DNA from 2 places in the Gordonia sp. NPDC127522 genome. Region 2 is predicted to be linked to the other one. Evidence: riboswitches for the same ligand, from Rfam matches in the RefSeq annotation. Region 2 holds a riboswitch; the other holds the start of a gene.
The links. Region 2 has a riboswitch for S-adenosylmethionine ahead of ACFVHY_RS12330 (bifunctional o-acetylhomoserine/o-acetylserine sulfhydrylase). Riboswitches for the same ligand answer to the same signal wherever they lie in the genome.
Positions count from the first base shown of each region.

Region 1 (4,413 bases), on a different contig from region 2:
ACCACGAGACGGGCAAGGTCTACCTCGACCGCTACCTGTACACCTCGATGGGCTACCCGGCCGACTACGGCTACATCGACGGCACCCTCGGTGAGGACGGCGACCCGCTCGACGCGATGGTCCTGCTCCCCGAGTCGGTGTTCCCCGGCATCATCGTGCGCGCACGGGTCGTCGGCATGTACACCATGACCGACGAGGCCGGTGGCGACGACAAGCTCCTCTGCGTCCCGGCCAAGGACGTGCGCTGGGACCACATCAAGGACATCTCCGACGTGTCCGAATACGAGCTGGGACCCATCGCCCACTTCTTCGAGCACTACAAGGACCTCGAGCCGGGCAAGGAGGTCGACCCGGGCGGATGGGTCGGCCGCGACCAGGCCGAGAAGATCGCACAGGAGGCCATCGATCGCCTCGCTGCGCACCCCGACGCGGCCAACGAGCCCTCGCGCGGCTGATCTCTCCCGCACACGAGACCGCCGGCACCATCATTCGAGGTGGTGCCGGCGGTCTTGTCTGTTCACCAAGTGGCTTCGACTCGGCTCCTCGCTACGCTCGGTGCCGGCTCAACCAGCAGTGGGTCAGGCCACGCGGTACCGCTGCTCGGCGAGCACCGGCAGGATCTGTTCGCGGATGCGGCGTTCGGTGGCCGCGCCGTCGATCGGGATGAGGATCACGGCGTCGGCGACCTCGGCTGCGTAGATGTCGCGGACCAGCGTGATCAGTCCGTGTGTCGTCCCGATGTAGCGGATGGTCCCCGAACTCGTCTCCGACGACGCGTCCTCCGCAGCAGCAGCAGCCACGCGCGCCGACGCGGCATCCGGCGCGACGGTCACCTCCACCTCGAGTGCGACCACGAACTTGGCCTGATCGTGGCTGCCGGCCCGGAGCAGGGAGCGGGCGCGCTGCGCCTCGCGGAGGGTCTCACGCCGCACGACGATCGGAAACGTCTGTGCGAGTTCGTCTCCCGCGAGCGCGATCTGGAATCCCGGACGTCCGATGCTGATCGGGGTGGCAGTCGGTGCGGCGATCACGGTGCCGCGGTCGGCACGTGCGTCGAGTTCGATGGTCATCTACTCACCCCTGTTCGGTCGGTCTGTTCGGTTCGCGCCCGGAATGCGTCGAGAATCCGGTCGATGTCGTCGGCGGTGGTGCCCGCTCCGAAACTCGCGCGCACCGTATCGGCCGGCGGTGTGAGGCCGTCGACGGTGTAGCCCGCGACTCCCGCGCGGTCGGTGGAATCGGTGAAGATCCGCCGCGGCGTGAAGCCGCCGATCGCGGCCAGGCCGGCATCGAGACGTTCGGCGAGGCGGCGTTCGTGCAGCCCGATCGTCTCGGGTCCGAGATCGGCGAGCACCCGACACGCCTCGGCGACCGCGATCGCTTCGGAAACGCCGTCGGCGTCCGGCGAGACGTAGACGTCGGCGGCGTCGAACCAGTCACGACGACCGATGAGGACGCCGGCGCCGCCCGTCTTCCGCCCCGGTTCACCGAACGCCAGGTAGTCGATGCCGTGGCTGACGACGGAGACGGGCCGGTGCCCGACGAGTTGCGCGGCGTCGACCAGGATGCGGGCCCCGGACCGGTGCGCGAGCGAGGCGAGCCGGCCGATCGGCAGCACCTCGCCGGTGATGTCCGATACCGCGGTCACGACCAGGAGCGATGCCGGCGCCGAGGCGAGCTCGGTCTCCAGCGCGACCAAGGTGTCCTCGATGGTCTCGCCGGCCGGGACGAACCGCGCCCGGTCGCGCCCCTGCCGTGGTGCGCACCACCGCAGCAGGTCGGCGCCCTGCCCGATGTCGAGGACGACGACGTCGCCAGGAGTGATGCGCGCCGCGAGGTCGAGGGCAACGGCGGCATCGCGGGTGAAGACGACGGTGTCGTCGACCCGCGCACGGACGAACTGCCGCACCGATTCCCGGGCGGCGTCGAAGCGGACGTCGACTGCGGGCGACAGGCGACCGGCGGGTGCGGACAGGACAGCGGTCACGGCAGGAAACTCCTCAGACAATTCGCGCTTGCCGCGTCCGGTCGGTACGCGGCCGGGTCGTCACCCGGAGCACCCCACCGCGAAGGAGGGTTGCCGACCAGCGAGCCGGGGCTTGTCACTGGCACTCATGACCTACGACCAAGGGTCGTCGATCTCGCGCGGACGTGTCAATTTTCACTCAACGTGATCGGAAGTTAGGGCACACTTACCTGTAGCGTGTCAGGGGTGTCAGCGACTGATGTGTTCGTGTTGTCCCGCCCGCACGGCACCGTGCGGGGCATGGGCGCGGTCCGTGCGTTCACCGACGTCGACGCCGCCTCGGCCGCCCTGCGCGCCGGGACCGTCGACGGTCTGACCGGCGCGATCCCCTTCGACCTCGCCGACCCCGCCGCGCTGGTGGTGCCCGAAGTCCTGCACGTCGACGCGGCGCCGCTGGCAGGCACACCACCGCTGACGCGCACCCCGGTGTCGACGACCCTGCACCCCACGGCCGACGAGCACCGCGAACGTGTCGCACACGCGGTGAAGCGGATCGTCGCCGGCGACGTCGGCAAGGTCGTACTCGCCCGCAGCGTCGACATCGTGCTCGACGCCGAGGTCGAGCCTCTGCAACTCCTCGACGCATTGGCGGGCGGCAATGCCGGACACAACGCATTCGGTGTCGATCTCGGCGCGGCCACCGGCTCGGGTTCGTGGCTGTTGGGCGCTAGTCCCGAAGTGCTGCTGCGCAAGTCGGGTTCAGTCGTCACCTGCCACCCGTACGCGGGATCGGCGCCGCGGTCACCCGACCCGGTCGTCGACCGCGCCGCCGCCGACGGATTGTTCTCCTCGGCAAAGGATCTCGCCGAGCACGCCTTCGTCGTCGACCACTTGCGGGACCGACTGGGACACCTCTGCGACGACGTCTACGCACCGTCGACCCCGCAACTGCAGTCGACCGGGGAGGTCTGGCATCTGGCCACCCCGATCCGCGCTCGGCTTCGGGACCCGGCGACCACCGCGCTCGATCTCGCACTCCTGCTCGGCCCCACCCCGGCGGTCTGCGGCACGCCGAGTGATGTTGCCGCGCAGATCATCCGCGAGGTCGAGGGTGAGCGCGGCTTCTATGCGGGGGCGGTCGGCTGGTGCGACGCCGCCGGCGACGGGGAGTGGATGGTCACCATCCGGTGCCTCGAACTCGAGGCCGATCGTCGCAGCCTCCGGACGTGGGCCGGCGGCGGCATTGTCGAACACTCCGACCCGCAGGGCGAACTCGAGGAAACCGCGTTCAAGCTGCGCACGGTCCTGAACGCGTTGGGCATCGCCGCACTCGACTGAGTCGCCCTCTCCCGCTTCTCAGCCCAGCGCGTGGTCCAGGTCGCCCAACAGGTCGTCGACCCCTTCGAGACCGACCGACAGCCGCACCACCGAGTCACTCAGACCGATCGCCGCGCGTCCCTCGGGACCCATCGCACGATGAGTAGTGGTCGCCGGATGCGTGATCAGCGACTTCGAATCTCCGAGATTGTTGGAGATGTCGACGATCCGCAGGCCGTTGAGGACCTCGAAGGCGCGTTTCTTGCCGTCGATGCCATCGTGGTCGTTGAGCTCGAAGGTCACCACCGTGCCGCCGCCGGACATCTGCGACTTCGCCAGGTCGTACTGCGGATGTGACTGCAGGAAGGGGTATTTGACCCAGCGCACGCGCGGATCGCTCTCGAGGAACTCGGCGATCCGCAGCGCCGACGACACCGAGGCGTCGACGCGCAGACGCATCGTCTCCAGCCCCTTCACGAGGGTCCAGGCGTTGAACGGACTGAGTGCCGGACCGGTGTGTCGCATGAGTTGCTGCACCGGACCGTCGACGTACTCCTTGGTTCCGAGTACCGCGCCACCCATGACGCGCCCCTGGCCGTCGATGTGCTTGGTGCCCGAGTACACGATGACGTCGGCGCCGAGTTCGAGACCCCGCTGCAGCAGCGGGGTGGCGAAGACGTTGTCCAGCACCACCTGTGCGCCCGCGGCGTGCGCCAGTTCCGAGACCTTCACGACGTCGACGAGACTCTGCATCGGGTTCGACGGTGTCTCGAAGAACACCGCGTCGGTGGGCTTGGACAGGGCCCGCTCCCACTGCTCGAGGTCTTCGCCATCGACGAACTCGGTCTCGATCCCCCAGCGCGGGAGGATCTCGTTGCAGACCACGAAGCAGGAACCGAACAGGCTGCGGGCGGCGACGAGACGGTCGCCGGCCTTCAACAGTGCACCGAGCGCGACGAACACCGCGGCCATGCCGCTTGCGGTGGCGAAACACGCCTCCGCGCCCTCGAGCCGGCGCAACCGCTCCTGGAACATCTCGACGGTCGGATTTCCGTAGCGCGAGTAGACGAATCGTTCGTCCTCGCCGGTGAAGGCTCGCTCGGCGGCCTCCGCGGAGTCGTAGACGTAAC
Region 1 covers NZ_JBHXVK010000015.1:108,575-112,987, forward strand. Annotated here, with positions in the region: gene ACFVHY_RS19420 (inorganic diphosphatase) at 1-455, shown strand, start outside; gene ACFVHY_RS19425 (hypothetical protein) at 579-1,070, opposite strand; gene ACFVHY_RS19430 (aminotransferase class V-fold PLP-dependent enzyme) at 1,067-1,987, opposite strand; SAM riboswitch class IV at 2,007-2,120, opposite strand; gene ACFVHY_RS19435 (isochorismate synthase MenF) at 2,228-3,304, shown strand; gene ACFVHY_RS19440 (O-succinylhomoserine sulfhydrylase) at 3,323-4,413, opposite strand, start outside.
Region 1: linked by a shared signal. The riboswitch ahead of ACFVHY_RS19430 (aminotransferase class V-fold PLP-dependent enzyme) and the one ahead of ACFVHY_RS12330 (bifunctional o-acetylhomoserine/o-acetylserine sulfhydrylase) in region 2 are both predicted to bind S-adenosylmethionine.

Region 2 (4,413 bases):
GACTCGCGGCCAAGGCTCGCGCGCCGCCGACGAACTGCGCCGGCGACAGCGTCAGGATGCCCTCCAGGATGTCCTCGAAGACGAACAGGTCCGGCAGATACGCGCCGTATCCGAGTTTCGGCAACGGTGGCAACAGATCCTGCACGAGCCGGACCACCGGCTGCAGGTTCGCGAGTTCGATTCCGTACGGCAGGTCGATCGTCGGACGCCCCGACAGAAAGTCGCCGATCGTACCCCGGTATCCGAGGTCGCGAGCCCAGCCCTGGATCAGTTCAGCGAAGGCGGAGTCCGCGGCGACAGTGCAGACCGTCCCCGCCTCGCCCGTGCAGGACACCGGGCGGGTACTCCATTGTTCCGAGGGATCGCGCCACATCGCGTATGGGTACAGGTTGTGCTTGGTGAAGTACCCGAGAAGTCCATCGATCGCGCCTATCGGGTCGTGGATGGGGTCCGGGAGGTCGCAGATCGGGTCGCCGTCGATGCAGACGGACACCACATCGCCCTCCAGATCTCCAAAGCCTCGGTCTGTCCCCGACGACCCGCGGGGCCCCGACATGGTCAGTCCGGGAATGATCCCGATCAACGACAGTTCGATACCGCGACCGGACTCGTCCCCGGCCTGTCGAGGGTCCGAGTACAACTCGCCGGACAACTTCTCGGTGTTGACGAGGATGTCGTCGCGCGTATCACCGGGGGTGTTGTTGACGTCGATCAAGCGGTACGTTCCGTCGGAACTCGGCTTGCCGTCGGCATTCATACGAGGCGAGGTCCCGATCTCGGCCAGGACATCGCCCGCTACGCGCGCCCCCTGCGAGTACCCCGCGACGACCACGGGTTTGTCACACTCCGCTTGATAGTCCGCGATTGCGCGGACCGTCGACGCCGTGCCCTGTCGTGTGCTGTCGTCATAGCCCGCGGCACCGAGCGGCCAGAGCGTCGTCGGGTAATCGGCGTGGATGATCCGGTACCGACCGTCGCCGGTGTAACGAGGATCGTCGTCCAGGGTGCCCGCCTTGTTGTCGGGGCCGATCCCGGTGTAGCGCTGTTCGACTCCGATCAGATGCTCGGCGTCGGGGTCGTTGGTGCCCCCGACGATGACCACCGCACCCGCACCGCAGTCGACCGCGGCGGCATGCGGAGTGCCGATCACCGTGAATGCGGTCGCCACCGCGAATGCGGTGAGGCCGGCGACCGTGAACGAGGCCCGTCGGGTCCGGAGATGAGCCATCACGGCCATGAGCGCTCCTGTGCGAACCCGGACCACCTGAGCGGAGCATTCCGGTGCAGCCGGGGCTGTCCCGAACGCTAGATCCGCGATCGTGGAACCGACAGCACACTGAGCGTCGCTAACTACCGTGACCAGAGGTTTTGTATCTGCTAACACCCGATTTCACTCGGTCGGAGGACAGCCACCGGCACCCTTCTGGTGCACTCCTCAAGGGTTGGGCGCGGCCTGACCGGGACGGTTCTCGGACCCTCACATCCGTGTTATATCCTTGTCGCCAGGTCATGAGTATCAGCGCGAAGCCCCGGCTGGCTGATCGGCAACCCTCCTTCCGCGGTGGGGTGCTCCGGGTGATGACCGGGTTGCGGGATCGCAGTGGCGATCCCCGGCAAGCGCGGGTCCGAAGGTCGGACCCCAACAGGGTCGAGTTGGCCCTGCCGACCGTAGAAAGTGATGAATCGCCATGTCTGATGTCCCTGACGGCACCCTCGACAGCAACGATCCCAGCGAGAACTGGAGCTTCGAGACGAAGCAGATCCACGTCGGGCAGTCCGCGGACGCGGTGACCAACGCCCGTGCGCTGCCGATCTACCAGACGACGTCGTATGTCTTCAACGACACCCAGCACGCGGCCAATCTCTTCGGTCTCGCCGAACCGGGCAACATCTACACGCGCATCATGAATCCCACGCAGGATGCCGTCGAGCAGCGGATCGCCGCGCTCGAGGGCGGCGTCGCCGCGCTGCTCGTCGCATCGGGACAGGCCGCCGAGACCTACGCAATCCTCAACGCCGTCGAGACCGGCGGCCACGTCGTGTCGAGCCCCCGCCTGTACGGCGGCACGTTCAACCTCTTCCACTACACACTGCCCAAGCTCGGGGTCGAGGTGAGCTTCGTCGAGGACCCCGAGGACCCGGCGTCGTGGCAGGCCGCCGTCAAGGACAACACGCGGGCGTTCTTCGGTGAGTCGATCTCCAACCCCAACAACGAGATCCTCGACATCCCGGGGATCGCGGAGGTCGCGCACCGCAACGGCGTACCCCTCATCATCGACAACACCGTCGCCACCCCCTACCTGATCAGCCCGCTGGCCCACGGCGCCGACATCGTCGTGCACTCGGCGACGAAGTACATCGGCGGTCACGGCACCGCGATCGGCGGCGTCATCGTCGACGGCGGCACCTTCGACTGGCGGGTCCAGCGCGACGGGAAGGACCTGTTCCCCGGTTTCACCACGCCGGACCCGAGCTACCACGGTGCCGTCTTCGCCGATCTGGGCGCGCCCGCCTTCGCACTCAAGGCACGCGTGCAGTGGTTGCGTGACACCGGCGCGGCGATCTCCCCGTTCAACGCGTTCCTGTTGGCGCAGGGCCTGGAGACGCTGAGTCTGCGCATCGAGCGGCACGTCGCCAACGCACGGAAGGTCGCCGCTTTCCTCGACTCACACCCGCAGGTCGAGTCCGTGGCGTACGCGGGCCTGGAATCCTCGCCCTGGCACAAGCGCGGTCAGGAACTGGCCCCGAAGGGTCAGGGTGCGATCGTCGCCTTCGAGATCCAGGGCGGAGTGGACGCCGGCAAGAAGTTCGTGGACGCGCTCAGCCTGCACAGTCACGTCGCCAACATCGGCGATGTGCGGTCGCTGGTCATCCACCCCGCCTCGACCACCCACAGCCAGCTCACCCCCGAGGAGCAGCTGGCCGCGGGCGTGGCCCCGGGACTGGTCCGGCTCGCCGTGGGCATCGAGGGAATCGACGACATCGTGGCCGACCTCGAACAGGGATTCGCGGCGGCCAAGTGAGACAGGTGAGGCAGCTTTGTCGGTGAGTATCGACCTGAATGCGACAGCATCTGATCAGCCCGACTGGGAGACCCTCCCGGACGGGGAACTCGTCGGCATCCCCATCGGTTCGTTGCCTCTCGACAGCGGAGCACGGATCGACGACGTCACCCTGGCGTTCCAGCGCTGGGGGACGTTGTCGCCGTCCCGCGACAACGTCATCCTCACGCTCCACGCACTGACCGGCGACTCGCACGTCACCGGACCCGCCGACGCCGACCACGACTCGGCCGGATGGTGGGACGGGCTGATCGGCCCGGGACAGGCCATCGACACCGACGAATGGTGCGTCATCTCCGCCAACGTCCTGGGCGGATGCAAGGGCTCGACGGGCCCGGGCTCCATCGCCCCCGACGGTCGGCCCTGGGGCTCACGCTTCCCGCAGATCACCGTGCTCGACCAGGTCCGTGCCGAGGTTGCACTGCTGGACCGCCTCGGAATTCGCAGCGTCGGTGCGGTTCTCGGCGGCTCGATGGGCGGCGCCCGCGCGCTCGAATGGGCGATCGAGTACCCCGACCGCGTCCGCAGCGCCCTCGTGCTCGCCGTCGGCGCCCGCGCGACCGCGGATCAGATCGGTATCCAGTCCGCACAGATCGCCGCGATCAAGGCCGACCCGGACTGGTGCGGCGGCGACTACCACGGCACCGGTCGGATTCCCCTGCAGGGCATGGGGATCGCGCGTCGGATCGCCCATCTCATGTACCGCAGCGAACCGGAGCTCGACTCCCGCTTCGGCAACGACGCCCAGGGCGACGAGAATCCCCTGACCGGCGGGCGCTACGCGGTGCAGAGCTATCTCGACCACCAGGCGTCGAAGCTGATGTCCCGCTTCGACCCGGCCAGCTACGTCGTCCTCACCGAAGTCCTCAACCACCACGACGTCGGCCGTGGTCGCGGCGGAGTCGCGAAGGCGCTCAACAATTGCCGCGTTCCGGTGATCGTCGGGGGGATCGACTCCGATCGTCTCTACCCGATCCGGCTGCAGGTCGAACTCGCCGACGAACTGGGCAACTGCGTCGGCGGGCTCCAGGTCGTCAACTCCGAGACCGGCCACGACGGATTCCTGACCGAATTCGATGCCATCAGCGATCTACTCAAGCGCACGGTCGAACTCGCGCGTCGAGACGCCTGACGGAGGCGTACCCGACCTGTCGGCGACGTCTCGTCAGCGGGGCGCCGGGACCGACGGGACCGGGCTGCCGGACCGAGGTACCGGGGTCATCGGTGAGCCCGACTCCCCGTCAACGGATTTCCCCGGTTCGGCTACATCTGGAATCTCAGTCGACCCGGTGGCGCGGGTGCTGCTCGGGCGCGGCGGGCCGCTGGGCGAGGAGCGCAACGTCGACGTCGA
Region 2 covers NZ_JBHXVK010000005.1:151,998-156,410, forward strand. Annotated here, with positions in the region: gene ACFVHY_RS12325 (PE-PPE domain-containing protein) at 1-1,237, opposite strand, end outside; SAM riboswitch class IV at 1,506-1,626, shown strand; gene ACFVHY_RS12330 (bifunctional o-acetylhomoserine/o-acetylserine sulfhydrylase) at 1,689-3,023, shown strand; gene ACFVHY_RS12335 (homoserine O-acetyltransferase) at 3,040-4,194, shown strand; gene ACFVHY_RS12340 (Hsp70 family protein) at 4,228-4,413, opposite strand, start outside.